DNA from 2 places in the Clostridium sp. NSJ-145 genome. Region 1 is predicted to be linked to the other one. Evidence: a T-box and tRNA genes for the amino acid it is inferred to sense, from the RefSeq annotation. Region 1 holds a T-box; the other holds one or more tRNA genes.
What was found. The T-box of region 1 lies ahead of tyrS (tyrosine--tRNA ligase). A T-box ahead of a tRNA ligase gene usually reads a tRNA of that ligase, here a tRNA-Tyr.
Positions count from the first base shown of each region.

Region 2: it has a tRNA-Tyr gene. The T-box ahead of tyrS (tyrosine--tRNA ligase) is inferred to sense a tRNA for this amino acid. The anticodon was not compared.

Region 1 is NZ_JAJNOS010000002.1:55,432-71,497, forward strand. Features, by position in the region: gene pepT (peptidase T) at 1-478, shown strand, start outside; gene LQE93_RS02900 (L-cysteine desulfidase family protein) at 701-1,918, shown strand; partial or broken gene LQE93_RS02905 (D-alanine--D-alanine ligase) at 1,997-2,221, shown strand; gene LQE93_RS02910 (aminotransferase-like domain-containing protein) at 2,235-3,689, shown strand; gene LQE93_RS02915 (pseudouridine synthase) at 3,676-4,362, shown strand; gene LQE93_RS02920 (GGDEF domain-containing protein) at 4,484-5,365, shown strand; gene LQE93_RS02925 (Gfo/Idh/MocA family protein) at 5,495-6,730, shown strand; gene LQE93_RS02930 (hypothetical protein) at 6,850-7,677, opposite strand; gene LQE93_RS02935 (NAD(P)-dependent oxidoreductase) at 7,964-8,815, shown strand; gene LQE93_RS02940 (SDR family oxidoreductase) at 8,852-9,709, shown strand; T-box leader at 9,787-10,048, shown strand; gene tyrS (tyrosine--tRNA ligase) at 10,219-11,412, shown strand; gene abc-f (ribosomal protection-like ABC-F family protein) at 11,449-13,365, opposite strand; gene LQE93_RS02955 (DUF4397 domain-containing protein) at 13,682-14,296, opposite strand; gene LQE93_RS02960 (hypothetical protein) at 14,301-14,963, opposite strand; gene LQE93_RS02965 (aminotransferase class V-fold PLP-dependent enzyme) at 15,113-16,066, shown strand, end outside.
Region 2 is NZ_JAJNOS010000006.1:58,029-74,094, reverse strand. Features, by position in the region: gene secA (preprotein translocase subunit SecA) at 1-799, opposite strand, end outside; gene hpf (ribosome hibernation-promoting factor, HPF/YfiA family) at 944-1,474, opposite strand; gene LQE93_RS06930 (ComF family protein) at 1,913-2,557, opposite strand; gene LQE93_RS06925 (hypothetical protein) at 2,530-3,522, opposite strand; gene recD2 (SF1B family DNA helicase RecD2) at 3,544-5,775, opposite strand; gene nagA (N-acetylglucosamine-6-phosphate deacetylase) at 5,885-7,027, shown strand; gene metK (methionine adenosyltransferase) at 7,436-8,611, opposite strand; SAM riboswitch class I at 8,708-8,872, opposite strand; tRNA gene LQE93_RS06905 (tRNA-Tyr) at 8,995-9,079, opposite strand; tRNA gene LQE93_RS06900 (tRNA-Thr) at 9,085-9,159, opposite strand; tRNA gene LQE93_RS06895 (tRNA-Val) at 9,165-9,240, opposite strand; tRNA gene LQE93_RS06890 (tRNA-Tyr) at 9,268-9,352, opposite strand; tRNA gene LQE93_RS06885 (tRNA-Thr) at 9,358-9,432, opposite strand; tRNA gene LQE93_RS06880 (tRNA-Tyr) at 9,453-9,537, opposite strand; gene LQE93_RS06875 (hypothetical protein) at 9,725-10,156, opposite strand; gene yyaC (spore protease YyaC) at 10,268-10,798, shown strand; gene LQE93_RS06865 (rod shape-determining protein) at 10,845-11,879, opposite strand; gene spoIIID (sporulation transcriptional regulator SpoIIID) at 11,971-12,222, opposite strand; gene LQE93_RS06855 (M23 family metallopeptidase) at 12,314-13,096, opposite strand; gene spoIID (stage II sporulation protein D) at 13,234-14,304, opposite strand; gene murA (UDP-N-acetylglucosamine 1-carboxyvinyltransferase) at 14,441-15,703, opposite strand; gene LQE93_RS06840 (hypothetical protein) at 15,724-16,066, opposite strand, start outside.

The DNA of each region.
Region 1 (16,066 bases):
GGATGAAGTTCCAGAAAAGACTTCAGGATATGAAGGTTTCTATCATCTTATAGAGCTAAATGGAACAGTTGAAAATACATCAATGCAATATATAATAAGAGATTTCTTTAATGATACTTTTGTTAAAAGACAAGAAAGATTAAAAGAAATAGAAAAGGATTTAAATCAAAAATACGGTGAAGGAACAGTAACTGTAGATATAAAAGAACAATATAGAAACATGAAAGAAATGGTTGAGCCAGTAATACACATAGTTGATAACGCTAAAAGAGCTATGGAAGAGGCTGAAGTTACACCAGAAATTAGACCAATAAGAGGTGGAACAGATGGATCAAGACTTTCATATATGGGATTACCAACACCTAATATGTTTACTGGAGGAGAAAATTTCCACGGTAAATATGAATATATAGCTATAGAATCAATGGAAAAAGCTGTTGAAGTTATTGTAAACATAGTGAAAAATTATGCTAAGTAACACCCGCTTACTTAGGTGAGTATTTAAGAAACGACAATTAGAAATATACATTATGAAGTTAGAGCTTTTCTAATAGAAATATTAATAGTTATTATAGTAGATAAAAAATTACGATAGATAAGAAGTAAGCCTGACGGCGAAATGTTAGGAGTGTTATTTTTGCTAGATGAAAAAATATACAATGGATATTTAGAAATACTTAAAGAAGAAATTGTACCTGCAATGGGATGCACTGAACCAATAGCTATAGCCTATGCTTCAGCTAAGGCTAAGGAGGTTTTAGGTGAAATGCCTAAAAAAGTTATAGTATGGTGTAGTGGTAATATAATTAAAAATGCTAAGTGTGTAACTGTTCCAAATACAGGAGATTTAGTAGGTATAAAGGCAAGTGCTATAATTGGAATTTTAGCTGGTGATGCTAGTAAAGGATTAGAAGTAATTAATGTTGTTGATGATGTTAGCATTGAAAAAGCTAATGAACTTGTTACAACAGATTACTGTGAGGTTAAGAGATTAGATACAGAAGTTCAACTTCATATTTTAGTAGAAGCATATGGTGAAAATGACAAGGTTACTGTAGAAACTAAATATGCTCACACAAATATATGTAAAATAACTAAGAATGATGAAGTTTTACTTGAAGTTGAAGAATCTCCAGATAAATATTTAGGTGTATTTGTTGATAGAGGTATATTAAATGTAAAAGATATATATGAATTTGCAAATACAGTTAAAATTGAAGATGTTAAAGAGCTTTTAGATAAGCAAATAGCTTATAATATAAGCATAGCAGAAGAAGGGTTAAAAGGTACTTACGGAATAGGGATAGGGAAGGTCATTTTAGAAAGCTTCCCAGGAGATTCTGTAGTTACTAAATTAAAAGCTTATGCGGCAGCAGCTTCTGAAGCAAGAATGACTGGAAGTTCGTTGCCTGTTATGACTAATAGTGGAAGTGGAAATCAAGGGATGACAACTTCTATTCCAGTTATTATTTATGCAAAAGAAAAAGGTCTTAATGATGAACAATTATATAGAGGATTAACTTTCTCTAATCTTATGACTATTCATCAAAAGACAGGGATAGGAAGACTTTCAGCTTTCTGTGGAGCAGTTAGTGCTGGATGTGCTAGTGGAGCTGCTATAACTTATTTAGAAGGTGGATCATTAGAACAAATCAATAAAACAGTAACAAACACTCTTGCAAATATATCAGGAATAGTATGCGATGGAGCTAAAGCTTCATGTGCAGCTAAAATAGCAACAAGTATAGATGCCGCTATGATGGCACACTATCTTGCTATGTCAGATCAATCATATCGTGCTAATACAGGAATACTTAAAGAAGATATAGAGGATACTATAATAGCTGTTGGTAGACTTGGAAAAGAGGGTATGAAAGAAACAGATAAAAAGATATTAGATATAATGCTAGAAGAATAGGAAAAGGAGCCACATTAGTATAAAAGTTATACTAATATGGTTCTTTTAATTTTTACTTAAACTCATAGAAATGATGAAATGCAGAGAAAAGTAAATAATATATCTAAAGAAATATGGGACTTATTGGGTTGCAAGAGTTATGCACGAATTGATATGATAGTAAGTAATGGAGAACCATATCTTTTAGAGGTAAATACTTTACCAGGAATGACAACATCAAGTTTAATTCCTAAAAGTGCAGAAGCAGTAGGTATGAGTTTTACAGAATTATTAGATAGGATAATAGAGTATTCCTTAGAATAGGAGTGAAAGAGTGATTTTTTCTAGCTTAGAATTTAATAATGATGAACCTATATATCTACAAATTGAAAATTATATTAAATATATGATAAAAAATAATATGGTAGTTACAGATGCAAAATTACCATCATCAAGAGATTTAAGTAAGATTTTAGGAGTAAGTAGAAATTCTGTAATAGTTGCTTATGAAAACTTAGAAGCTGATGGTATTGTGTATACTATAAAAGGTAGAGGAACATTTGTATCTAAAAATAAAGAAGATTATAAAAATGGATGGAAGGTATCCTGGGATAATATGATAAATAACTATGGAAGATTAGCTGAAGAGCTAGACATAGTAAAAACAGAAATACCTTGGGAAAGAGGGATGATTTCTTTTAAAAGTATCTCTCCTGATGGTTCTCTATTTGATATTGATGAGTTTAAAAAGTCTTTTCTAAATAGAATATCTTTAGAAGGAGATAAGATATTAAACTACGGATATGCTAAGGGATATAAGTCTTTAATAGATTATCTTTTAGAGTATATGAAGCAAAAGGGAGTTAGTATAGAAAATAAAGATATCATTATTACAAATGGGTTTACAGAAGGATTAGAAATGATTTTAAATACTTTTTGTAATCCAGGAGATAAGATACTATGTGAAAATCCAACTCATAATACATCTATAAAAATAATGAAAATTCTTGGTTTAGATATAATTGGAGTTAAGATGAATCAAGATGGAATAGATATAGAAGAGTTAGAGAATAAATTAAAGAACAATAAAATTAAGTTTGGATATTTGATTCCTTCATATCATAACCCAACAGGAATAGTTATGAAAGCTGAAAAGAGGCAGCAAGTATATAAATTGTTTAGAAAGTATGATATTCCAATAATTGAGGATGGATTTAATGAGGAGCTTTTATATAATAGTACTCATATTTCACCTTTATCGTCTATAGATAAAGGTGGTAATGGTGTAATTTATATAAGTAGCTTTTCTAAAATCCTTTTCCCAGGATTGAGAGTAGGGTGGATATTGGCAGATAAAAGGATAATAGATGTTTTAGAAAGTGTTAAGAGATGTAAAAATATCCATACTTCATTTTTAGATCAAGGGATTCTTTATGAATATTTAAAGAGTGGAGCTTTTGATAAAAATGTAAAAAAGATAAGAAAGGTTTATAGAGAAAAATATGATTTTGCATTAAATTGCATTAATAAATATATTAAGCCTGATTTTATATGGGGGGAAGGAGCTCTTCATATTTATATTGGAATAGAAGGAGTAAAATCAAGAAAACTTCTAGAAGAATGTTATAAGGAAAATGTTATATTTACTCCAGGGGATATATTCTCTGTAGATAATTCTTGTGAAAATACTCTTAGAATAGGATTAACAAGATTAAGCTTAAATCAGATTGAAGAGGGAATAAAGATAATTGGAAAAAATGTAGAAAGGATAAAATTAAATGAGGATAAATAAACTTCTTAGCAATTATGGGGTTTGCTCAAGAAAAGAAGCTAATAGAATAATTGAAGAAGGTAGAGTTATAGTAAATGGCGAATTAGCCTTTCCGGGGCAGTGGGTAGAAGAATATGATGATATTCTTTTAGATGGAGAAAAATTAAAGCCAAAGGAAAGAATTTATATAGCCTTAAATAAACCAGTTGGAATAACTTGTACAGCGGCAAATGATGTAGAGGATAATGTAATCCAATATATGAATTATCCTGAATATATATTTCCAGTAGGAAGATTAGATAAATTATCACAGGGACTTATTTTGATGACTAATGATGGTGATTTAGCTAATAGTATTTTAGAGGCAGATAATAATAAAGAAAAAGAATATATAGTAACAGTAGATAAAGAGTTTGATAATAAATTTATTGAAGGAATGTCAAATGGAGTAGATATAGGTGGAGTTATAACGAGACCTTGTAAAGTAAGTAGAGTAAATGATAAGACATTTAATATCATTTTAACTCAAGGTTTAAATAAACAGATTAGAAGAATGAGCAAAGCTTTTGGGTTTAATGTAGTTAGATTAGAGAGAGTTAGAATAATGAATATAAAAATAGATGGTATAGAATATGGGAAATGGAGAAAGCTAACCGAGGATGAGATTAGTGTGTTGAGAGAACATGCTAAATAAAGTATTAGTGATGAAAAGATATACTAAATAGAATTAATTTTAGATAAGATTATTTGTAATATATTAAAAGAGGATTATAATAAAGTAAGTACTTCACTATATGGAGGTGGGAGATAGTATTTTGAGTAATATATGTAGCGGATTAGCGGAATGTGAATATTTAAAATTACTATTTGATAAGGTACGAGTAATAAATCCTTTGAAAAATGAAATAATTCATATCTTTAGTAAAGGTGTAAATGAGAGTGATGGTAAATGCTATAGCATATGGAATAAAAGTAATATGTGTGAAAATTGCATATCTATGAGAGCTTATAATGAAAATAAAGTTTTTACTAAAGTTGAGTATAACGATAATAGAGTATTTGCAATTACAGCAATTCCTATGAACAAAGGTAGAGAGCATTATGTAATAGAATGTATTAAAGATATAACAGATTCTATGCTTATAAATGAAGTTTCATGTATTGCTATAAGTGAAATTTGCGAGGAAATTGAAAAATTAAATAAGCTAGTTATTACTGATGAATTGACAGAATGTTATAATAGAAGGTACATAAATGAAAGATTTCCTCTAGAAATAAAAGAATCAAAAAGAAAAAATGAGAAATTAACTATTGTACTTATGGATATAGATAATTTTAAAAAAATTAATGATAAATATGGGCACCAATCAGGAGACTATGTTTTAAAAGAAATTGGAAAAATTGTAAAAAGCAATATTAGAAAAGAATATGATTGGGTTTCTAGATATGGTGGAGAAGAGTTTTTAATAGTATTTAAAAATATGGATACTGAAAATTTTATAAAATCTACAGAGAAAATTCGTAAAAGTATAGAAGAGCATAAGTTTATATATAATGGAGTTGAGATTAAATTAACTGCGAGCTTTGGAGTAGCTGAGTTATCTGATAAAATTGATGAAATGGATATGCTTATAGCTGAAGCAGATAAAAAATTATACAAAGCAAAGGAATTAGGAAAGAACATAGTTATAATATAAGAAATATTAAAGTCTACAATATTTATAAGAATATTGTGGACTTTTTTAGCAATAAAGGTATAAAATATGGAAGGTGTAACAATATAAATGTAAAATGTAGATATAATGTATTAATAGGGGGCAAGAATTATGAAGACTGTTGCAATAATAGGAGCAGGACAAAGGGGACAAGATATTTATGCAAACTTTATTAAAAATCATAGTGAAATGGGTAAGGTTGTTGCTGTAGTTGAACCAAATGACTTTAGGAGAGAAACATTAGTAAGAGAACATAACATACCACAAGAGAATATATTTACTAATTGGGATGATTTCTTTAAGAGAGAAAAGTTAGCAGACCTAGCTATAATATCTACATTAGATAGATTACATTATGAACCAACTATGAAAGCTTTAGATAAAGGATATAATATTTTATTAGAAAAACCTATGTCAATAAATAAAGAAGAGTGTGTTCATATGGTTAAGAAGGCAGAAGATAAAGGTTTACTACTTATGGTATGTCATGTTTTAAGATATACACCGTTCTTTACTAAATTAAAAGAAATTATTGATAGTGGAGAAATAGGAAAAGTAGTTAATATTCAGCATAATGAGAATGTTGGTGCTTTTCATATGGCTCATAGCTTTGTAAGAGGAAATTGGAGAAATTCAGATGAAACTTCACCAATAATATTACAAAAGAGTTGTCATGACATGGATATATTGTCATGGCTTGTAGATGATGAATGTGAAAGTATTTCTTCCTTTGGGGAGTTAAGTTTTTTTAATAATGATAATAAGCCAGAAGGTGCAGCAGATAGATGTGTAAGCTGTAAGGTTGAAGATTGTGTATTTGATGCAAGAAAGATATATCCACCAATGAAAGGTGGATGGCCATCAACTGTAGTAAGTGAAGTTCAGACAGAAGAAGGTATATTAAATGCTATATCTGAGAATGAATATGGTAGATGTGTATTTAATTGTGATAACAATGTTTGTGACCATCAAAGTACTATAATCAAATTCAAAAATGGAGTAACAGCTACATTTAGTCTTTCTGCATTTACAGATGAAATTTCAAGAACTATAAAGATAATGGGAACAAAAGGTGAAATAAGAGGTCACGAAGGTAAAAGAGAAATTGAAGTAATAAAATTTAGATCAAATGTAAAACAAGATAAGGATATAACAGTTCATAAGATTGAAATTCCAGTAGGTGGGCATAGTGGTGGAGATAATGGCTTAATGAATGAGTTATTTAGACTTTTAGAAAATAAATCAGTTGAATCTCTTTCTAGTGGGTCGAAATCATTGCAAAGTCATCTTATGGCTTTTGGAGCTGAAGAGGCTAGAAAAAATAATATAGTAGTACAAGTTAAGTAAAATAGATACTATAAAAATAGAAAGTTAAATAATAGAAGTATAGCTAACATTCTATTATTTAACTTTTGAATTTAAAATTAAAAAAGTATAAATAATATAATTCCTAAAAATAAAAAATATTAAATTCCATCATCTTCAACTATTTCATAAAGAGGTAATTCAAGAGTTTCTGGATGCTTTAGTAATTTAGAAAAATATCGAAGTGCCTTTACTAGATATATACCATCTGCTATTCTTTCGTCAACAGAAAAAACTACATTTAAAAATGATTTATCATTTCTTTTAGTTATTTTACCCATGGTTAGAAAAATTGATGTTGTGCCCCATTCAAATAAATGATGGTGGAGAGTGTTATGGCCAATACTCCCTAAGTTTGATATATAGACACTACTAAAAAGAGGAATAGCATCAGTAATCTTTTTAGGAACTACACCGATGTGTATAAGATTATTAATTGCCCAAGCTGAAAAGGTCAATATAGGTGAAGGGAGATTTGCAAAAAAACTCATAAGCTTATCATCATCTTTTACAACGTTAGATCTAGAAAGCTCAATGGCATCATTAATTTTTTTAGAAACTTCAAAAATACTTTCAGTTTTGTTAAAAAAAACTTTTGCTGTACTTTCTACATATTTTCCGTCTATAAGCTTTAAGACTACAAAACAAAGTGAAAAATTATTTCTAGCATAAATTTTTTTATTAGCTACAAATCTATTTAGATAAGGGTACATAGCAAATGTTCTAATAAGAGCAGTGATTATTAATTCAAATGTTCCGATTTTTAAACCAGGGTTTGATTTATTTAAGTTCCTTAAATAATCTTTTGAAAAGTCAAATTCTATTTCTTCAGGGGAGTATACTATATTACCATTTCTACTTTTAAAAAGATATGGCATGAGCTTTCTCATTGGGTCAATATTTTTTAATAATATTCCGTCTTTACGCATGATAACTTTACTCCTAATTAAATTATTATGGTAAAGTATATGAGTGGAAATCGTTTATTATTTTATAAATGTAAATAAATTATTAAAAATATCTATACTTATTTTTAGTAAAAATATATACAGTTTTTATGTTTAAGAATTTTAACAAAAAAATAATCATATTAAGATATTCTAATTAGTGCTAAAATTATAAATATACAGTAAATTAATATGAATATTTGTAGAGATAAAATAGTTAGCTAAATAAAAATAAATAGAGAACAGTTAAAATATAGGAGGAATTGTTATGAAAATTGCATGGATAGGTGTAGGGGTAATGGGGAAATCTATGGCTCTAAATTTAAAAAAAGCTGGCCACTCTGTTAGTGTATATAATAGAACTTTATCAAAGTGTGAAGGATTGGAAGATGAGGGAATAAGAGTTTGCGAGACTATAAAAGACTGTGTAGAAGGTGCGGATGCTATTTTTACTATAGTTGGATATCCTAAGGATGTTGAGGAAGTATATTTAAGCGAAGAAGGAATATTTGCTAATGCTAAAGAAGGAGCATATATAGTAGATATGACGACATCATCACCAGCTTTAGCAAAAAAACTTTCTGAATTAGGTACTAAGTTTCATGTGTTAGATGCTCCTGTTTCAGGAGGAGATATAGGTGCTAAAAATGGAACTTTATCAATAATGGTGGGAGGAGAAAAAGCAGATTTTGACTTTTTACTTCCTGTATTTGAAGCTATGGGTAAAAATATTATTTATTTAGGAAAAGCAGGCAGTGGACAGAACTGTAAAGCTTGCAATCAAATAGCTATAGCTGGAACAATAGCAGCCACAGCTGAAGCAGTTCATTATGCAGAAAGCGTTGGATTAGATGGAAAGACTGTATTAGAGGCAATTTCAAAAGGTGCAGCAGGTAGCTGGCAAATGGATAATAATGCGCCTAAGATGCTTGTACATGATTATGAACCAGGCTTTTTTATAAAGCATTTTATTAAAGATTTAAAAATAGCAAGAGATACTATGGAAAGTAAAAATGAAGAATTACCAGTTTTAAATAAAGTATTAGAACTATATGAGAAAATTGCGGATGATGGATTAGAAGATGAAGGAACTCAAGCTATTATTGAGTATTATAAATAAGACAAAAGATAAGTTAAAGGTTAAGGGGCAGAGAATATGAAAAAGGTATTAGTTACAGGAAGTAATGGATTTTTAGCATCGAGATTTAGCGAGCATTATAAAGATAAATATGATATCTTAGCCTTAAGTCATAAAGATTTAGATATTACTAATGAAAAAAAGGTTTATGATTTATTTAAAAATAATAATTTCGATATAGTATTTCATTCAGCTGCAATATCCGATACAGGAAGGTGTCAAAATGAACCTGAGTTAGCAAATAAAATAAATTTTGATGGGACTGTAAATATTGCTAAAGGCTGTGCATTAAAAAACTCAAAATTGATTTTTGCAAGTAGTGATCAGCTTTATGCTGGAAATGAAGAAGAAGGTCCATACTTTGAAAATATTATAGTAAAGCCTAATAATGTATATGGAGTTACAAAACTAAATGCTGAAAATGAAATTAAAAATATTTTTGATAAATATTATAATTTAAGATTAACATGGATGTTTTCTTATGCAGAAAGAAATAAAAGAGTTAATACAAACATAATTACTAATATATTAAATGCAGCACTAAAAGGTGAAAAAATATCATTAGCAACTAATGAATATAGGGGAATTAGCTATGTTTATGAAGTTATAGAAAATATAGAAAAGCTAATAAATATACCTTTTGGAGATTATAATTTTGGTTCTGAAAATGATATTTGTACCTATGATATTGGATGTAGTGTTCTTGAGAATTTAGGCTTACAGAATAGAATTGAAGATATAATTATTAAAGATACAGAAAGATTTAAAGATAAGAAGAGGGATCTTAGAATAAGTAATAAAAAGTTAAAAGATAATGGTATTTATTTTGAGAGTACTGAAGAAGCTATAGCAAGGTGTATAAAAGAGTTTAAGTAAGAGTCAAATTTAAAATATAAAAGATTTATGTTGACAAAGAAAAAAACAAGCATATAATAATAAATAAGAATTGAATTGTTAAAGCTTTGAAGAGAAAGAGTAGAATTAATAGAGTTATAAATAGAGGTCCTGGGTGGTGAAAAGGGCATAACAAGTTAATTTGAATACGTCTCTGAGCAGCACTCCGAAAGATTACAACCAGTAGGCAGATGTCGGATTCGCACCCGTTATAGTGCTAGGGTATAACCAGATTTTTTTGGCGTACCTGAAGAGGTTGTTAATGTGAGTTAACAATAAAATTAGGTGGTAACACGTGAGTTTTATGCTCTCGTCCTTTATATGGACGAGGGCTTTTTTGTATTTAAAAATATACGCGCGGATTTTTAAGTATAGGGAAAGCTATGAGTTACTATAAGTTAGGCTATAAATTTCACCCACAGGGCCACATGTAATTTAGATAACCAAATAAAATTATATAAGAATACAGAGAAAGTTTTGGAGGAATAAAGATGATTAATATAGATGAACAAATAAAGATAATAAGCAAAGGTGTAGATGAAATAATAGGACTTGAAGAATTAAAGGTAAAGTTAAAAGATAAAAAAGAGCTAGTAGTCAAATTAGGATTAGACCCTAGTGCGCCAGATATTCACTTAGGACATACTGTGGTTTTAAGAAAGTTAAAACAAATTCAAGATTTAGGGCATAAAGTAGTTATAATAATCGGAGATTTTACAGGAAAGATAGGAGATCCAACAGGGAAATCAAAAGCTAGGAAGCCATTAACGACAGAGCAAGTGCTTGAAAATGCTAAGACTTATGAAACTCAAATATTTAAGATACTTGATAGAGAGAAAACAGAAGTTAAATTTAATAGTGAATGGTTATCTAAGATGACTTTTGAAGAAGTAATAAAGCTAGCTGCAAAATCTACAGTTGCAAGAATGTTAGAAAGAGATGATTTTAAAAAGAGATATGAAAGTAATATGTCTATATCTCTTCACGAGTTTTTCTACCCGTTGATGCAAGGTTTTGATTCAGTAGAAATTAAAGCTGATATTGAAATGGGAGGAACTGACCAAAGGTTTAATGTTTTAATGGGAAGGATGCTTCAAAAGGAATTTGGGCAAGAGCCACAATCAATAATAATTATGCCATTACTAGAAGGTCTTGATGGCGAAAATAAGATGAGCAAAAGCTTAGGAAACTACATTGGAATAGATGAAGATGCGGCAATTATGTTTGAAAAAGCTATGACTATTCCAGATAACTTAATAATTAAATATTTTGAACTAGTTACAGATATTCATCCAGACGTAGTTGGAAAGATAAAAAAGGATCTTGAAGAAGATAAAGTAAATCCTAGAGATGTGAAAATATCTTTAGCTAAAGAGATAGTAGAATTATACCACGGAAAAGAAGAAGCAAAGCTAGCAGAAGAGAGATTTAGAAAAGTCTTTCAAAAAGGAGAAATTCCAGAAGATATAAAAACTGTAGAAGTTAATAAAGAAGACTTTAATTTGGCAGATATAGTTTTAAATAATAATCTAGTACCAAGTAAAAAAGAGTTTAGAAGATTAGTTGAACAAGGTGGAGTTAAGGTAAATGGAGAGAGATTGACAGATATAAATGAAATTAATGAACTGTCAGAAATTATTCTTCAAATAGGTAAAAAGAAATTTATTAAAATAATTGCAAATTAAAAAAATGGTGGCATTATGCCACCACTTTTTATGAAACTAAACCATGTTTTCCCACTCTTCATAAAGATTAGCAATCTCTTCTTCTAAATCTTTAATCTCATTATTGACTCTTTGGCTTTCGGTTGGGTTAGAGTAAATTTCTTCCAAACAAAGATCTTCTTGAAGTTTAACTAATTCCTCTTCTTTTTCAGATATTGTTTTTTCAATGTTTTTTAATTTAAGCTGCATAGCCTTAGCTTCTTTTTCAGCTTCTCTTTTCTTTTTCTTATCTTCTTTAATTTGAGTTTTAGTTTTTCCATTAGCTATTTCTTCATAGTCTTCAAATCTGCTTGGATTAAGCTTCTTTTCTTGATAGTAATTATAGTTACCAAGATACTCGGTTACACCATCTTCATTAAGCTCTAAAATTCTTCCAATTACTTTATTTAAGAAATATCTATCATGGGAAATTATCATTAATGTTCCATCATATTCTAAAATAGCATCTTCTAAAGCTTCTCTTGAGATTATATCAAGGTGGTTTGTAGGTTCATCCATTAATAACAGATTAGATTTAGAAAGCATAAGCTTTAATAAATTTATTCTACACTTTTCACCACCGCTAAGAGTATTTATAACTTTAAACACATCATCGCCTGTGAATAAGAAAGATGCTAAAGCATTTCTTAGTTTAGTTGTAGTCATATTAGGAAATGCATCCCATACTTCATCTAAAATTGTTTTATTTAAATCTAGGTCAGATTGTTCTTGATCATAATAACCAACATTAACATTAGTTCCAAGAACTTTAACACCGGTATCAGCTTTAACTACATCCATTATTATTTTAAATAGAGTAGTTTTACCTCTACCATTTTCACCTATTAAAGCGATTTTTTCACCGCGTTTTAAATCCATATTAAGATTTTTAAATAATACTTTATCTCCATAAGCTTTACTCATTTTTTCGATATGAAGAACATCATATCCGCTTTTTACTGAAGCTTCAAATTTAATTTTTGAACCTTCTTTTTCATGAGTAGGAGCATCTATTCTTTCCATCTTATCTAGAGCTTTTTCTCTACTTTCAGCAGCTCTTATACTTTTTTCTCTATTAAATGAACGGAACTTTTCAATTATAGCCTCTTGTCTTTTAATTTCAGCTTGTTGAAGATTATAAGCCTTTAATTTAGCTTCATAGTTCTTTTTTCTTAATTCAATAAACTTAGTATAAGGAACATTGTAGCATTCAACTTCACCATTTATTACTTCAAATGTATTATTAGTAACAGAATCTAAGAAAAATCTATCATGAGAAATTACAAGAACTGTGCCTTTATAAGTTTTCATATATTCTTCAAGCCAAGCTATAGCTTCTAAGTCAAGATGGTTAGTAGGCTCGTCAAGAAGTAGTATATCAGGTTTTCTTAATAGTAGCTTACAAAGAGCTACTCTAGTTTTTTGTCCACCACTTAATGTACTTATATCTTTATAAAAATCAGCTTCAGTAAATCCAAGACCTTTTAATACTCTAGAGATTTCACCTTTATATATGTATCCACCTTTATGAGAATAAATATCTTGAAGAGTAGTGTAATCTTTAATTAACTTTTCATGATAGTCTGCTTTAGATTCATCATAAGGCTCGTTCATTTTGATTTCTAATGTAGACAATTTATTTTCTATGTTAATAAGCTCATCAAATACAGAGAGTGTTTCTTCGTAGATATTTTTATCTGTATCTAAATTAAGATTTTGAGATAAATACCCAAGAGTTTTATTTTTATCTATAAAAATCTCACCAGAGTCTTGAGATATTTCTCTGCATATTATTTTAAATAGAGTTGATTTACCTTCACCATTAGCTCCAATAATACCAACTTTATCACCTTCATTTATTGAAAATGTAACTTTTTTTAGTACATCCCTAATTCCATAACTTTTACATATATCTTTACAACTTAAAACTATCATATTATCCTCCATATCCCGAAGTTTCCATATAATTATACTATTAACATTATGTTTATTCAAATAGGAGAAAAATATAAATAAATTGCGTAGCAATTGGGCGGAAAGTTTGACTAGGTCAAAGGGGAAAAGTCAGCTGAAGCTGAGGAGAAAATATCACTAAGGTGATAGGGAAAATATTGCCCTTGGCAATTGTATAATATATCTATTTTAATACTTTTCCCGTTAACTTTAGTTAACTTTTCCCTGCTACGTAGTAGCTTTTTCACCTCGACGAAGTCGACTTTTCAATTGCGAGCCTTAGCTCGTACTTTTTTTTCTACCGTTCGTCTTCTACAAATAAATAACCAAGTGGTGGATTACCATTAAATATTCCTAAAATATAAATTGTATAAAGTTTTCCGCCTTCTAGAGTTAAGTTTTTAATATTTTTATTTAGTGCTGTTCCACCTGTGCTTTCAACTCTAAAGTTGTATATTCCAGGAGATGTTGTATAGTAGCCTGTTGTTTCTAAGTATTCAACAGCAGTAAAAAGTTCATTTCCATTAGGTAGGTCTAGGTTTAATAGAGGTGCACTTTGTGAAAGATTCATAAATCTTAAATAAGTATATTCAGTTGAAGTTGCAATTGAAGCATCTCTTAATTTAAATAGAAATAAACCTCCTAATGTAACTACAGAAATAGTATAATTAGCACTTGGTGCTAATTGAACACTTTGTGTAGCTAATGGTGTATCATAAAAGCCAGATCTATATACTTGAAGTTCATAAGTTCCTGGTGATAGATTTAAGTAATTAGATATAGAACTAAAAGAAAGATCTGATAATATTAAACTACCATTTGCGTAAACATCGATATTAGGTGCATTTGGAACTGCATGAAGAATTCTAATGCTAGAGTTTACATCAGGTGTATTTAATCTTATATAAGTCATAAAATCACCTTCCTTCATATTCAAGAGTAAGTTTTATTATATTTTTAATTAGTAATTTGGCAATAGGATAAGGAATTCTATAAGCTTTCATTGTTGCTAAAACTACAGAGTTATTATCTTCTATTTTTTTGAATATTTTATCTACTTCACTTTCTTTGTTATCACCTCTATAATCATTAGAAAGTGAGATATCTTCTAATGTAAAATTTCTTACAATATCTAATGGATTTACGGAATTTTTATCATAGTTATCATTTAGTCTAGGTTTATTATAAGAATATAGGTCCTCTGAGTTTACTTCAGATGGATATTCTAAATTACTAGACTCAGTAGGAAAACTACTTGGAACTTTGTTAGTGGTATTATTTGAATTATTAGTATTAGTACTAGGTAAAGTTTGTGTTTGTTCAATATCTGGAATATTTGAAGGGTATGGAGTTAATGGTACAGTACTTGGTTTATTTTCATTATTCATAGCTGGATTCATCATATTAATTGATGGAGCAGGAAAGCACATATACATTGTCCCATTACTCATAGGACCACCGCTTATATTAGGAGTAGGAAAATTAGCTGGTTTAAGAGCATCTTGAATATTCATAGGAGCAAAAGTTAAATCATTATCTTTCTTATTTTTATTGGTTTTATTGGTTTTATTTGAATCCATTTATATCCTCCGAAGAATAATTTATTATCAATATATGTCTATTTTAGGACATATGTTACTTTATAGAATATGATGGAAATAGGTTATTTAGTACATTTATCATCACACTAATTTATATACAAGAATAGAATGTAGGGGGAGGGATTGTTATGCATAAAACTAATATGGAAAAAATAAGGGAATTATTTGTGGGTATAGATAAAAAAATTGAAGTAGAAGGAAAAGGAAAAATAGTTCCTATAAATTTTGATAATGCAGCTACCACTCCGGCATTTAAAAGAGTGTTGAAAAGAATATTAGAATGTAGTGAAATGTATGGTTCAATAGCTAGAGGTGATGGACAAAAATCACAATTTTGTAGTGATACTTATGATGAATGTCGAAAGTATATAATGAATTATTTTAATGCACCTGAGGATTTATATACGGCGATTTTTACAGATAATACTACAATGGGGCTAAATAGATTATCAAATATATTGATTAAAGATAGAGAGGATATTGTTATTACTACTAGAATGGAACATCACTCAAATGATTTGCCTTGGAGAGGAAAATGTAACTTAAAGTATCTAGAAGTAGACGAAAATGGAAGAGTAAAAGTAGATGAACTTGAGGAGTTATTAATAAAGTATTGTGGTAAAGTAAAATATGTTACAATAAGTGGTGCATCTAATGTTACTGGATATCTAAATGATATAAGGAAAGTAGCGAAGCTTACTCATAAATATGGAGCCCATATAATTGTAGATGGAGCACAATTAGTCGCTCACAAAAAGGTATCTATGTTAGGTGTAAAAAGTGATGAGAATATAGATTATCTTGTATTTTCTGCACATAAGATGTATGCTCCGTTTGGATGTGGTGCAATAATTGGATTAAAAGAAACTTTTAATTATTACCCTCCTGATATAGTTGGTGGAGGAATAGTATATATTGTAAGAGATGAAGGGCAGATTTATTTAGATACTCCAGAAAAAAATGAACCAGGAACACCAAATTTTTTTGGAGTAGTAGCTATGACTCAAGCGATGAAGGATATGGAGAGAATAGGGTTTAAAACAATAGAAGACAATGAAAAAAATATATTCTCTAAGTTATTA
Region 2 (16,066 bases), on a different contig from region 1:
CTATACCTTCATCAGTTAATAAAACTGCATTTGCCTTTTCATCAACAGTAAAATCTACATCCTTTATTAATGTCTTAACAAAATAATCAGCTACACTATAAAATTGAGTTGATTTATCACCCATTCCTGAAATTATAAGAGGAGTTCTAGCTTCATCTATTAATATAGAGTCAACCTCATCCACTATTGCAAAGTTTAGTTCTCTTTGAACCATTTCTTCTTTATATATAACCATATTATCTCTTAAATAATCAAATCCATATTCATTATTTGTACCGTATGTGATATCACAGTTATATGCAGCTCTTCTTTCTTCATTAGTTATTCCGTGTACTATAACTCCAGTTGTTAAACCTAAGAAATTATATAAATGTCCCATCTCTTCCATTTGAGTTTTTGCAAGATAGTCATTAACTGTTACAACGTGAACACCTTTGCCTGTTAATCCATTAAGATATGCTGGCAATGTAGCTACAAGTGTTTTTCCTTCCCCTGTTTTCATTTCAGCTATTCTTCCTTGATGAAGTACCATCCCACCAAGTAATTGAACTCTGAAATGCTTCATTCCTAATACTCTCCAAGAAGCTTCTCTACAAACAGCAAAAGCTTCTGGTAATATACTATCTAAAGACTCTCCTTTAGCTATTCTTTCTTTAAATTCAACTGTTTTATTTTGTAATTCTTCATCAGTTAAAGCTTGCATAGATGGCTCTAAAGCTTCTATTTTATCAGCTATACTTTGAAGTTTTTTTACTTCTCTTTCACTATATGTTCCAAATAGTTTTTCTAAAAATCCCATAAGTATTTCCTTTCAATTTAAACCATTATTCTATCTTAAAGTACCTTTTATAAATTATACCATTTATTATGTTAATAATTCAACAAAAATAAAGTTTACACAAAATCTAAAAGGAGCTCCATAAATCAGGAGCTCCTTTATAATTTACGCATAATCAGGTTCTAATACACCATAGTTTCCATCTTTTCTCTTATATATTACATTAATATTATTTGTATCTGCATCTTTAAATACAAAGAAATCATGTTGTACTAATTCCATTTGTAAAATAGCTTCTTCTGCAGACATTGGTTTTATATTAAATTTTTTAGTTTTTACTATTTCTCCAGTTGTTCCTTCATCTTCTAATGCCACTTCTTCTATGTTAACAAATTTTAAAGAATTGTTGTTTCTTCTTGATAACTTAGTTCTTTGTTTTCTTATTTGTCTTTCTAATTTGTTTTCAACTAAATCTATTGATTTATACATATCATCTGTTGCTTCTTCACATCTTAGTACAACGCCATTAAATGGTATTGTCACTTCAAATATTTGTCTATTCTTTTGTACACTTAATGTAGCTCTAGCTTCTACTCCAGGAGTAAAATACCTATCTAGTTTTGAAATCTTTTTCTCAATCATTTCCTTTAGTGCTGGTGTCACGTTAATATTTTTACCTATTACTGTTACTCTCATAAGGTCAACCCCTCTCTATTCGTTGTTGTTGTGTGTCTTTTAAGATTTCAAATTCTTTTATATATATATATTCTACTCTTTAGATTTTTATGAAGCAAGATTCGTTGAGTTTGAATTTTCTGAATATTCTCTTTCTCTTTAAACTTTACTTAACTTTTCTTTTATTATTATAGATTTACGCAAAAAAGCCACTAATTTCCAAAAAAATTAGTGGCTTTTTTGTAAAAGTTAGCTGACCTGGATTTTGACCCCACACTCGCCTACTGGAGCTTTTGCTACCCGGAATTAACCTCTCACTACTAACACTCTCAGCATTGCTGCTGGTAGGACTTACTTCTATACCGCACCATGCTCATTAAAACTTTGTTTAACTTACGTGGATCGTTTCGCCTGCGACTGGCATCGACTTTCATCCACAGACCTAACTTTACATTACTATTATATATGGCTTTTTGCAATTGTCAATACAGTAATTTCTTCTACATTATATTTTTTAAATATTTTTTCACATTCTAACAACGTTGCCCCTGTAGTAACTACATCATCAATAAGTAGAATTCTCTTATTTAAAATCTTTTTATCTCTTATTTCAAATGCATCTTTAATATTTTTATATCTTTCTTCTTTTGATAAACTTTTTTGTTCTTTAGTATCTTTAATTTTAATAAGAGATTTACTTACTGGAATATTTAATTCTTCGCTTAAATGTTTGGCGATTACTTCACATTGATTAAAACCTCTCTTTTTAATAGAGTTTTTACTCATTGGCACATAGCAAATCACATCACATTCTATTTTTCTTTCATATATTAAATCTAACAATAATTCTGAAATAATCTTTGCTGCTGTAAAATTTTTCTCATATTTAAACGCTAGTATTAACTCTTTTAAAATTCCTCCATAATATCCATAAGATAATATATGGTCTTGTTTTTCTACTCTCTTTATTTTACTTTCACAAAGTGGACATATCCCTATGAAACCTTCACTACTACACACTATACATTTGTTTAATGGTGGATAAATCAAATCAAGTATTGCTGAAATTACTGCTCTTATTTCTTTAATACTTTTCTTTCCCATAACCTTTGATTAAATTCTCTTGTTATATTTTTAGATTTATCCATATCTTCTGATATTTCTTTAGACACTAGCAGTATTTCTGGCAAAAATTCATTACTTACCTTGAGAGATCCACATAAATAAATTATATCCTTATAAGTATATAATTCATCATCTGAAAACAACATTACTATATTTAAGTCATTTATATGATTTATATAATTCCCTATACTGTTAGTAACTATAAAAACGGAATCATTATATCCATCCAATATATCTTCAACAAATCCAAAACTTTGTTCTTTTACGTATTTAACCACTCTTATATCATCATTTTTTAAGGTATTATAATAATTATTATAAATCTTATTTAACATATATTCTGATGGAACAATAATCAAAGCTCTCTTTTTGTTTTTCTTAAACCATTTAAAATATTCATATAGCGCTAATGGTATATCATTTTCTAACTTTATTCTAGTTAGAATAAATCTTGGCTCTACAATAGGAATATTATCTAATAAATAAGCCAATTCCATTTTGTTTCCTATAGGAAAAACATACTCAGAAGAATAAATAATTATCTTTCCAGATCTCCAATATATTTCTTCTACAGCATCTCTAAGCTCATCCTTTAATACTGTTGAAAAAACCGTTATATCATCGAATACAACAAGATCAAATTCATCATATACTTCAGATAACGAATCAATAGTTATAAAGTGTATGTTATCCCCTATGTGGTTCTTCTCTTGTTCACCTATTAAAATATTATAATATTCTCTTTTTCTCTTTTTCACTTGTTCTTTATCATTACAACACCATACATACAGTATCTTACCATTGTCATATAAAACTTTATTTATTAAATTCGAAAAAACAATAGATGTATTAAAAGGTCTAGTTTTAACAGTAAGTACCTTACTCTTCTTTTCATACCAGTTATTTATTTTTTTGAATGCACTGTTAAGCTCTTTATAATTCATCTTTCATAACCTCTCTAAATTCTAATCCCTAACTATCTTCTCATCTGCTGTAATATCTATAATTCTTTCCTTTAACGAAGAATATCTCTCTACATTATTAGTATTAGTAACCATATATTTAAGAGCTTTCTGACTTCCAACAACAACTACTAATTCTTTAGCTCTTGTTATCCCAGTATATAGTATATTCCTATTCATTAAAAATGCTGACCCCATAAAGACTGGAGTTATTACAACTTTAAATTCACTTCCCTGGCTTTTATGTACAGTTATTGCATATGCAAGTTCCAATTCATCTAAAAAAGCAAATTCATATACAACTCTTCGTTCATCATCAAATATTACTGTTAAAGTACTCTTATCCTCATTTATAGACTCAATAAAGCCCATATCACCATTAAATACTCCAACTCCTTCTTCATCACCAATGCCATTAATCCTAGTCCATTTAAGAGAGTAGTTATTTTTTATTTGCATAACTTTATCTCCTTCTCTAAAAACCATTTCCCTAACATTCTTTTCTTTTTTGTGATTTGATGGAGGGTTAAGTATTTTTTGAAGCTCATTATTTAAATTTTCTACTCCTAATACCCCTTTTCTCGTTGGTGATAAAATTTGTATATCTTTTACCTTATTCCATTTTGAATTAAAATTAGGTAATCTTCTATTTATCAAATCAATTATAGTCTTTAAAATATCATCTATATTTTCCCTTGAGTCAAAGAAAAAATCACCATCTTTTTTATTTAGATATGGTAGCTCACCATTATTAATTTTATGAGCATTAACTATAATCATACTTTCTTTACCCTGTCTAAAGATTTCATTTAATCTTACAACATTTATAAAGTTACTATTTATTAAATCTCTCAGAACATTTCCAGGCCCTACAGAAGGCAACTGATCAACATCTCCAACTATTATTACCCTAGTTCCTAATCTAATAGCCTTTAAAAGACTATTCATAAGCATAATATCTATCATAGATGCCTCATCTATAATAATTACATCCCCTTCTAAAGGCTCACCTTCTCCTTTCCCAAAGAATGAGTTTTCATCATCACTTACGCCCATCTCTAAAAGTCTATGTATAGTTTTAGCCTCTCTCCCTGTAGACTCACTCATTCTTTTAGCTGCTCTACCTGTTGGTGCTGCTAAAAGCACTTTCATACCACTATTTTCATATATCTCAATTATACATTTTATAATTGTCGTTTTACCTGTACCTGGACCGCCTGTTATTATCTCTATTCCATTGTTAAATGCACCAATAATAGCTTCTTTTTGAGCAGGTGCAAATTTTATATTATATCTTTTTTCGAAAGATTCTATTTCAAATAAAACATCAGTATTAATTGTTTGGAAGTTTTCTATACTTAAAGTAATTATCTTATTAGTTACTCCTAGCTCACAGTAATAATATGGCAAAGTATATACTGCATCTATTCCATTAATTTTTTCTACCTTTAATTTTCCTTCTAAGACGCTATTATATATATTTTCTACCACAAGCTCTTCATCAACCATAAGAACCTTCTTACATTCATCTATCAGCATATTCTGTGGCATATATGTATTTCCTAATCCAGAGAAATTATTAAGAACATATCTAATCCCACTCTGTATTCTAAATGGCGATACTATTTCAATTCCTAAACTTCTAGCAATTCTATCTGCAGTTAAGAAACCTATTCCTGATATTTCATCATTTAGTACATATGGATTTTTAGAAACTATATCTATTGAATCTGGACCAAACTTTTTATATATCTTCAAGCATTGATTTATAGTCATTCCATGTTTCTGAAAAAACATTATTATATCTTTTAAATCTTTACTCTCTAAATAAGAATCATATATTATGTTAAACTTTTTTTCACCTATACCATCAACTTCTTTAAGTCTTTCAATATTATTATCTAGAATTTCTAAAGTCTTATCTCCAAATTTATTTACTATTTTTTTTGCAGTTACCGGCCCTATACCATGAATTATTCCAGTAGATAAATATTTTTCAATCTCTTTCGCTGATGAAGGTAATAATTCATGATACTCCTCTACATTAAATTGTCGCCCAAATTGCTTATGATTAATCCAGGACCCTTTAAAATTTATTTGCTGTCCCTCTTTAAGCAATGGCATTATTCCAACAACTGTAATTAACTCCTTGTTAGCTGTAACTTTACTAACTATATATCCCGTATCTTCACTTTTAAATATAATCCCTTCAACTAATCCTTCTAGTACTTCCATTTTAATTTTCACACCTTTAAATCTTATCTTCTATATTATATAATTATATCATATTATATAAATTTAACTCATACCGCTTTAAATTTGGGTTATCTAGGAGGTATATTTTATGCTAATTAAAAATTGTAAATTAATTTACCTAGACAAAATAGAAGAAGGTTCTGTTTTAATCGAAGATGGTAAAATCAAAGAAATAAATCCTAGCTTTGAAAATTGTGATAACGTTATAGATGGTAAAGGATTATATTTAAGTCCTGGTTTTATAGATGTTCATATACATGGCGCTGGTGGTGTTGATACTATGGATGGAACGTACGATGTTATAAACACAATAGCAAAAACTATTGCTAAACATGGTACTACTTCTTTTACTCCAACTACTATGACTGTCGCTAAGAAAGACATAAGAAAAGCTATATCTGCAATTAAAGAAGCAAAAATCAAAGGAACAGATGGTGCTAATGTTTTAGGAGCTCACTTAGAAGGTCCATTTATAAGTCCTAAAGCAATTGGAGCTCAAAATCCAAACTTTTTAATAGAACCAACTATAGAAAATTTTAATGAAATGGTTGGCGAAGATGAAGATGCAGTAGTTTCAATAACAATGGCTCCTGAAGTAGATGGAGCTAAAGAATTAGCTAGTTATTTAACTGATAAAGGTATAGTTTGTTCAATGGGACATACTAAGGCTACTTATGATGAAGCTATGAATGGTATAAAATGCGGCTTCTGTCACTCAACACACCTTTTCAACGCTATGACTCCATTTACACATAGAGAACCTGGTGTTGTAGGTGCAATATTTGATTCAGAAATAACTACTGAAACTATATCTGATGGTATTCACATATCTTATCCATCATTAAGAACTGCATATAAACAAAAAGGAACTGACAAAGTTCTTCTAGTTACTGATGCAATGATGGCATGCGGAATGCAAGATGGTATGTATTCTTTAGGTGGCCAAGATGTAGAAGTTAAAGATGGAGCTGCTAGATTATTAAGTGGTTCACTTGCTGGTTCAGTTCTTACTTTAGATAAAGCAATTAAAAATGTTTATAATAATTCTAGCTACCCACTTAATGAGGTTGTTAAAATGGCTTCATATAATGGTGCTAAGCATTGTAAAGTAGAAGACAGAAAAGGATTAATAAAAGAAGGCTATGATGCTGACTTAGTTCTTTTTGATGAAGATATAAATGTAAAAATGACTATTGTTAACGGAAACGTGGTATATAGCACACTTGAATAGAAGTGCGAATTAATATGACGTAGAAAATAATAAAATTAACAGCTACAGAAACTAACCCACTCGCTAAGAACTTTTAGCCACTATCTTATGTTAAAATGCTAAAATTTAAAAACTCGCACGCTCAAACATTTAAATTTCTTAACGCATTTTCACAACGATATTGGCTAAAGTTCTAAAGCTCATTCTATGTTTCTTACACTATTAATTTTATCATTTTCTCATATGTCATAATCACTTCTTAAATTACTAAAGAACTACATAAAGTAAGATTAATGAATTGAACTACCGATATAAATTTTTGGTGAAATCGTGCAAATTCCTAAAAATTTAATCATCAATCTTACTATTAGTTATTTCTCACTTTATTTAAAAAGGAACTCACATCAATTTCTGTGAGTTCCTTTTTTATTATAAGTATTTTTTTATTTCTTCAACTTTATTTAATCTTTCCCATGGAAGATCTAAATCATTTCTACCAAAGTGTCCATATGCTGCAGTTTGTTTGTATATAGGGCTTCTTAATCCTAAATCTCTTATTATAGCTCCTGGTCTTAAATCAAAAGTATTTTCTACAACTTTTACTATTTCTTCTTCTGAAATCTTTCCTGTTCCAAAAGTTTCAATTTCAATTGATACAGGTTTAGCAACTCCAATAGCATAAGCTAATTGAATTTCTAACTTATCTGCAATTCCTGCTGCTACTAAGTTTTTAGCTACCCATCTTGCTGCATATGCTGCTGATCTATCAACCTTTGTTGGATCTTTTCCTGAGAAAGCTCCTCCTCCATGTCTACCATATCCACCATAAGTATCAACTATTATCTTTCTTCCTGTTAATCCACTATCACCTTGTGGTCCACCAACAACAAATCTTCCAGTTGGATTTATATAATACTTAGTATTATCATCTAAAAGTTCTGCAGGAACAACCGCTTTAATTACATGTTCCATTAAATCTTCTCTTATTTGCTCTTGACTAACTTCTGGTCCATGTTGAGTTGATATTACTATTGTATCTATTCTTACAACCTTATTATCATCATATTCCACTGTTACTTGAGTTTTTCCATCTGGTCTTAAATAAGGTAATGTACCATTTTTTCTAACTTCACTAAGTCTTCTAGATAATCTATGTGCCATAGCTATCGGTAATGGCATAAATTCTAGTGTTTCATTTGTTGCAAAACCAAACATCATTCCTTGGTCTCCTGCACCAACAGCCTCAACATCATCTTTATTACCAGTTTTTGATTCTAATGCTTCATCAACACCCATCGCTATATCTGATGATTGTTCATCAATAGATGTTAATACTGCACATGTATCACAGTCGAATCCATACTTAGCTCTATCATAACCAATTTCTTTTATTGTTTCTCTAACTACCTTTGGAATATCCACATAACATGATGTTGATATTTCTCCCATTACCATAACCATTCCAGTAGTTACAGCTGTTTCACAAGCTACTCTTGCCATAGGATCTTTAGCTAGTATACTATCTAATATCCCATCTGATATTTGATCACATATTTTATCTGGATGTCCTTCTGTTACTGATTCTGAAGTAAATAATCTTTTCATTATATATCTCCTCTCTTAATTAAGATGATATTAATTCTAAAGATAAAAAAAGTCTCTTCTTAAGATAAAGAAGAGACCTACTATTCAACCATGTCTTTCTTATCTTGCAAAATTAATTGCAGGAATTGGCACCACGCTTATACAATTAATAGATTATAATTAAAAATGATAACTTATTCATTTTTAATTCTTAATTATTAATTAATGAAGCAGGTTGCCGGGTTTCACAGGGCCCTCTCCCTCTACCTCTCTTGATAAGAACTAATATCAAATTTTATTTACTGTAATATATATTAACAACTATTATAACTAATGTCAATAAATTTAAATTGTAATATTTTTATATAAAAAATAAAAAAAGCATAGATAACCTATGCTTTAAATGGTGGGGGAGGACGGATTCGAACCATCGAAGCGAATCGCAACAGATTTACAGTCTGCCCCCTTTGGCCACTCGGGAACTCCCCCATAAATGGAGCTGGTGATCGGAGTCGAACCAACAACCTGCTGATTACAAGTCAGCTGCTCTGCCATTGAGCCACACCAGCGTATTTGGTGGAAACAACAGGGATCGAACCTGTGACCCTCTGCTTGTAAGGCAGATGCTCTCCCAGCTGAGCTATGCTTCCACGTTTTATATATTTTTAAAATTTAAATGGTGGGGGAGGACGGATTCGAACCATCGAAGCGAATCGCAACAGATTTACAGTCTGCCCCCTTTGGCCACTCGGGAACTCCCCCATAAATGGAGCTGGTGATCGGAGTCGAACCAACAACCTGCTGATTACAAGTCAGCTGCTCTGCCATTGAGCCACACCAGCATATTTAATTAAGTTATTAATGGTGGGGGAGGACGGATTCGAACCATCGAAGCGAATCGCAACAGATTTACAGTCTGCCCCCTTTGGCCACTCGGGAACTCCCCCATGTCTTATTAATAACTTTCATCATTTCGTGCATCACTGCCGAACTGACAATGACTAGTATATATTCATAGCAATAATATTTCAACCTTTAAATTTAGCCATTTTAAGAATTTATTTTTATTTTTCTCTCTTTTTCTTAATTTATCTTAATATTACTTATTTATATATTATTTAATATGTCTATTAATTAAACTAACTCTATATACTGATTTAAGATTCCTTCAAGCCTATTATAGTCTTCTTCTATCAATCGTTTTTTTATATATGATAAAGCTTCTTCTTTTGAATCTATGCTACCACTATTTAAAATAGAATTAACTTTTGCACAATCAATTACTGAAAGTTTATCCAATATACTTTTAACAACACTTCTTTCATCTAAAGTTAGTTCATTAATTATATTATCTAAACTTATAGTTAAAATATCTGATGTATATCCTTGTATAACCTCTTGATCACTAGATACGGATTTTTCCTCTATAGTTTCCTCTATAACGCTACTACTAATCTCATCAAATTCATTTTCCTTTTTAGCGTTCGGTTCATACAAAACTATTATAAATATAATACTTACAGCTACTAAAATTGACATAGTTCTCATTATTATATTCAGTTTCATTTATTATCACCACCTTATCTAAAAATAATTTCCATTTTTTCTTTTTTTATACTTATTATATTATTAGTTTTTTTTTCATATATATTATTGTTGAGAGGTGGTGGGTATAAATTGAAAAGGAAAGTTAATTATAAATCCAACTTATCTTATTATGAAATCGCAGAATTTATAAGAAAGTATATAACATCTGAAACAGTTATAGTTTGCATTGGCACAGATAAATGTATAGGTGACTGTTTAGGTCCTTTAGTAGGTACTTTTTTAGAAGAGTCTTCTTTTCCTGTTCCTGTATACGGAACATTACAATCTCCTATTCATGCTTTAAATATAGACAAGAAAATTGATGAAATTAAAAAAACTCATCCTCAGGCTACAATTATAGGAATTGATGCTTGCTTAGGTGATACTAATTCTATAGGTGAAATTCACGTAAGAGATTACCCTATCCATCCTGGTAAAGGTGTTGGTAAATCATTACCTGAAGTTGGTGTTGCTTCAATAATAGGAATAGTAGATTCTAGTGATAACGCTGAATTTTTTACATCTAGAGGTATTAGGCTTAGCCTAGTTTTTGAAATGGCACGAGTTATTTGTCATGGCCTAAATCATGCATATTATCTTAATTCTTCATATAATAAATAGCACTATAAGAATTACCTTATAGTGCTATTTACCTATTTATATATAATTAATCTATTAAATTTATTTCACTTCCAAAAATATCTGAATCTAATTTATCTATGTAGCTTAAAACCTGACCTGTCCCTTCTGCAACAGCTTCTACAGAATTGTGAGCTATTTCTACTGTAACACCAGTATTTTCTTCTATAAGCTTATTAAGCCCATATAATAAAGATCCTCCACCAGTCATTAATATCCCTTTTTCTATTATATCGGCAGCTAATTCAGGTGGTGTCTTTTCTAGTATACTCTTAACTCCTTCAACTATTACTGATACAGGTTCTGCTAAAGCTTCTCTTACCTCTTCAGTACTTATTTCAACTTCATCTGGTAAACCTGTTATTAAATTTCTACCTTTCATAGTAGTAGTTAACTTTCTTGAATCCTTAAATGCAGATCCTATTTTTATCTTAACATCTTCTGCAGTTTTTTCACCAATCATTATTTTATATTTATTTCTAACATATTTTATTATTGATTCATCAAATTTGTCTCCAGCAATTTTGATTGATTTTCTAACAACTACTCCACCTAATGATATTACAGCTATATCGGTAGTTCCACCACCAATATCTACTATCATTGCTCCATTAGGCTTGGTTATATCTAATCCAGCACCTATTGCAGCTGCTAGTGGTTCTTCGATTATATGAACTTTTTTAGCCCCTGAATTTTTAGCAGCATCCATTACGGCTCTTTTTTCTACTTCAGTAGCTTGAGATGGAACACAAACCATTACTCTTGGAGCTACTATTCTTCCTTTTCCGCAAGCCTTTTTAATAAATTCTTTTAGCATTCTTTCAGTAATATCATAATCAGAAATAACTCCATCTCTTAGCGGACGTACTGCAACTATATTTCCTGGAGTTCTCCCGATCATTTTTCTTGCTTCTTCACCTACTGCTAGTACCTTATTATTATTTTTATTGATGGCTACTACTGAAGGTTCTTTTAATAATATCCCTTTACCTTTTACATAAACAAGTACTGTAGCAGTCCCTAAATCTATTCCAAGGTCGTTCCCACTTCTCCAAAACCACATCTTATTCACTCCTACCAGATATATAATATTTCAAAATAATTCTTTTTCAGACAAATTATTCTTTAAAAATATTATATATGTAAAGGTATTATCATTCAATAGCTTTGTATTTTAATTTAGTAGCTTTTCCACCTCTAATATGTCTTTCTGCCTTATTTAACTCAAGTATATTTTGAGTCTGCTCTGCAATGCTTGGATTAATCTTAGGCAACCTTTCTGTCATATCTTTATGAATTGTACTTTTACTTACTCCAAATACTTTAGCAGTTTTTCTTATAGTAGCCTTTGAATCAATAATATATTTTGCAACTTCTAGTACTCTCTCTTCAATGTAGTCTTTCAAAAATGTAACCTCCTTATAAATAGATTTAATTAAAATATAATTCTTTTTAGTTAATCAGCCATTTGAAATCCAAATGGCTGATTAATATTTCTTAGAAACTAAAGTAATCAGATGGATTTAATTGATTACCTTCAGAGTCTTCAACTTGTAGATTTAATACATCTCCACAAACTTCTGAAGTAAAAATCATTGAACTATTTCCAACTGTTCCAATTTCATCTCCTGCTGAAACTATATCTCCAACAGCAACTGAAACTTCTGCATCTAAATTTGCATACTTAGTTTTTAATCCGTTTGTATGTTCTATAACTATAAAGTTTCCATCTTCTGTGCTCTTTGATACTTCAATAACCTTACCTTCTGCTGCAGCCGTAACAGCTGTTCCTACAGAAGCATTTAAATCAATACCTCTTCTAGTTCTATCTACTGTTCCATTTTCATTATCTTGTAATCTAATCATCTCTTTATATTCTCTAGATACAGTACCTTCTAAAGGTAATTGGAAAACTACCTCTGTTACTGTAGTAGAAACTGGAACATCTTCTGTGTTATCTGCTACCTCTGTATAATTGTCTACTTCTTCGTTATCAGCAACTTCATCTAATTCCTCTGATTCCTCTGCCACATTATCACCAATTTCAACTCTATCTGCATTTGGCATTTCGTTTCTTGAGGCTTCTGTAGAATCATTTACTGACTCCTCAACATTTAAAGTAAATTCATTATTCTGATTATTGCTTTGCTTTAACTCGTTATTTTTCTTAATTGTAAAAGCTGCAACAACAGCGACTATACATAAGCAAATGAATAGAACAAAGTAAAAGCCCTCCTTTCTAAAAAAGTCTTTTACCTTATCTTTGTTGTTTGAATTCATATCAACACCTCCTTTCTGTAGTCTTGCCCTATATACAAATTTAATTCAATTAATAACCAATTTCCGTACTACAAATTTCCTCAATAAAAAACAAAAAGACCTTTGTTTTTCAACAAAAGTCTCAATAAATTATAATTTTATTCAGAAAATCTCAAATTTGTAATTTCTACTCCAGTATAATAATGTTTAATAATTTCATTATAAGTCTTTCCTTCTTTAGCCATGACATTAGCTCCCCATTGACTCATTCCAACTCCATGCCCATATCCTTTACATTTAAATATTATATTGCCATCATTTATTTCATAAGTAAAATTACTAGAATTCAAACCATATAAAAACCTAAAATCTTGACCTCTAATTGTTTCTCCAGCTACTTGAATCTCTTTTACTCCACCGGCCTCACTTCTAGATATAACATTTATACTACTTTCAATATTACTCGCATTTAAAGAAGATTGTGGATATGACTCTTCGAACTTATTAATAAACTCATTAATAGTCATAGATACTTCGCTCTCAAACTTCGGCGCTATTTCCTCTCCAGTACTCTCTACTGATTTTAAATATGGTATATCTGCCCAATATAAATCAACAGAATTTTCTGTCATTCCTGAACTAGTAGAAAAAAACTGTGGATAAAGCACTAGCTCATTTTGATAGCTCATAACTTGTCCTTTAGTCGATTCTACTGCCTCAACTATTTTATTCCAATTTTTTTCTCTATCACTCTCTTGCCAAAGCTCTAGTCTAACTTCTTTGGATGTATAAACTTGACAATGTACTGAATCACATATATCTGCTCCATTTGCTTTCACACAATTTTTAATTTTTTTACTAGCTAAATATGTTCTAGCTGCTACAGCTTGTGCCTTTAATGCTTCCAATTCGAATGTAGCAGGCATTTCATTTGATATTACCCCACATATATACTCTTCTAACGGAACATCTACAATTTTATTTTGAGAAGTTATATATACACTTACCATTTCACTATCATTTAAAATTATATCTTTAACTTCTATAGTTGTAGGTTGAGTTATCTCTGCCTCTATTTCTTTAGTCACTTCTGACAATTCATCTAAATTAATGCCTTCTGATTTTATTAATATACTAGGCATAATTATCATAAATACTACTATACATATAGTCGTAAATAATAAAAATTTAATACCTTCATTTAAGTTTAATCTATATCTCCTATTCATAACTAACCTCCCACTATATTTATCCACAAGCTATATATATGTTTTAATCTGTAAAATAATTCTATTTATTTATTAAAAATAAAAAAAAATAAGACATGCTCAAAATTAGCATGTCTTTATTTTAAATATCTAATATTTATATTTTAATTCTCTGAACATTAGCTCCTAGATTATTAAATTTCTCTTCAATTCTTGTATAACCTCTATCTATATGATGAATTTCACTTATTATAGTTTCTCCATTAGCAACTAATCCTGATAAAATCATAGCGGCTCCTGCTCTTAAATCTGTAGCTTTAACTTCACATCCAGTCAATTGTTTAACGCCTTCAACTATAGCAATTCTACCATCAATCTTTATATTTGCTCCCATTCTAACTAATTCACCAACATGCATAAATCTATTTTCAAATACAGTTTCTGTTATAATACTTACCCCTTTAGTAACTGATAATAATGCCATCATTTGTGGTTGCATGTCAGTTGGAAAACCTGGATATGGTAATGTCTTAATATCTACCGGTACTCTCTCTTTAGTTCCATCAACTAACATTTTTTCTCCGTTGATTTCGAATTTTATTCCTACCTCTGTTAATTTTTCTATAGTAGGCATTAGATGTTCTTCATTCACTCCATTTATAGTTATTTTACTCTTAGTTATTGCAGCTGCCACAATAAATGTTCCAGCTTCAATTCTATCATATATAGGTGTAAATGGTTTTGTTTCTTTTAATTCCTTAACTCCAGTTATAGTTATTCTTCCATAACCTGCCCCTTCTACATTAGCTCCCATACTATTAAGAAATCTCGCTAAATCCCATATTTCTGGTTCTTCAGCTGCATTTTCTATTATAGTAACACCTTCAGCCAAAACAGCAGCCATCATTAAATTTTCTGTTGCTCCAACAGAAGGAAAGTCTAAGTATATTCTATTTCCTTTTAATCCTTCAGTTTTTGTATTAATATAACCATGACCATTTTCAATATCTACACCTAGTTTTTTTAATCCCTTTAGGTGAAGATCAACTGGTCTACTTCCTATATTACATCCTCCTGGCAATGATATTTTGCATCTGCCAAACCTAGCAAGCATAGGTCCAACAATCAAAAACGATGCTCTCATACGCTTTATCAAGTCATTACTTGGCTCAATCTCCTTTAAATTTGAAGTATCTATTATTAAATCTCCTGTTATATCAGAAAACTCAACAGAACATTCTAACTCTCTTAACACATTTACTAACACTAGAACATCTTCAAGTAAAGGCACTTTTTTTATTGTTATTTTTCTTGGATTTAAGATAGTTGCTACAATTATAGGCAAAACTGAATTTTTAGCTATACTTATATCAACTTCTCCTTGAAGTTTATTCCCGCCTTTAACTATAATTTTTTCCATATTACCCTCCATATTAATTGTTAGTATGTTACAAAAATTATTGGTGTTCCTATAATTATATACTTTCCAGTATCATAATTAATTTGTCCCATGTTAATCTTACTTCCATCAATAAATTCTGCCTTTGATACTTTTCCGTTACTTATTTCCGCTTCCTCTATAGTATCTTCATTTATTCCATCTAATATAAATGGTAATATATTTTTTTCTTCATCTATTCTAACCTTTGAAAAGTAATAAATTCTCTCATCTATACACTTACTATTTTTTAAATTTTCTACAGCTTGTCTTAAATCAGAGCTATTAAAATTACTCGAAGTATTCATTATTACTATTTCGATCTTTGTTTTCTCTCCATCGATT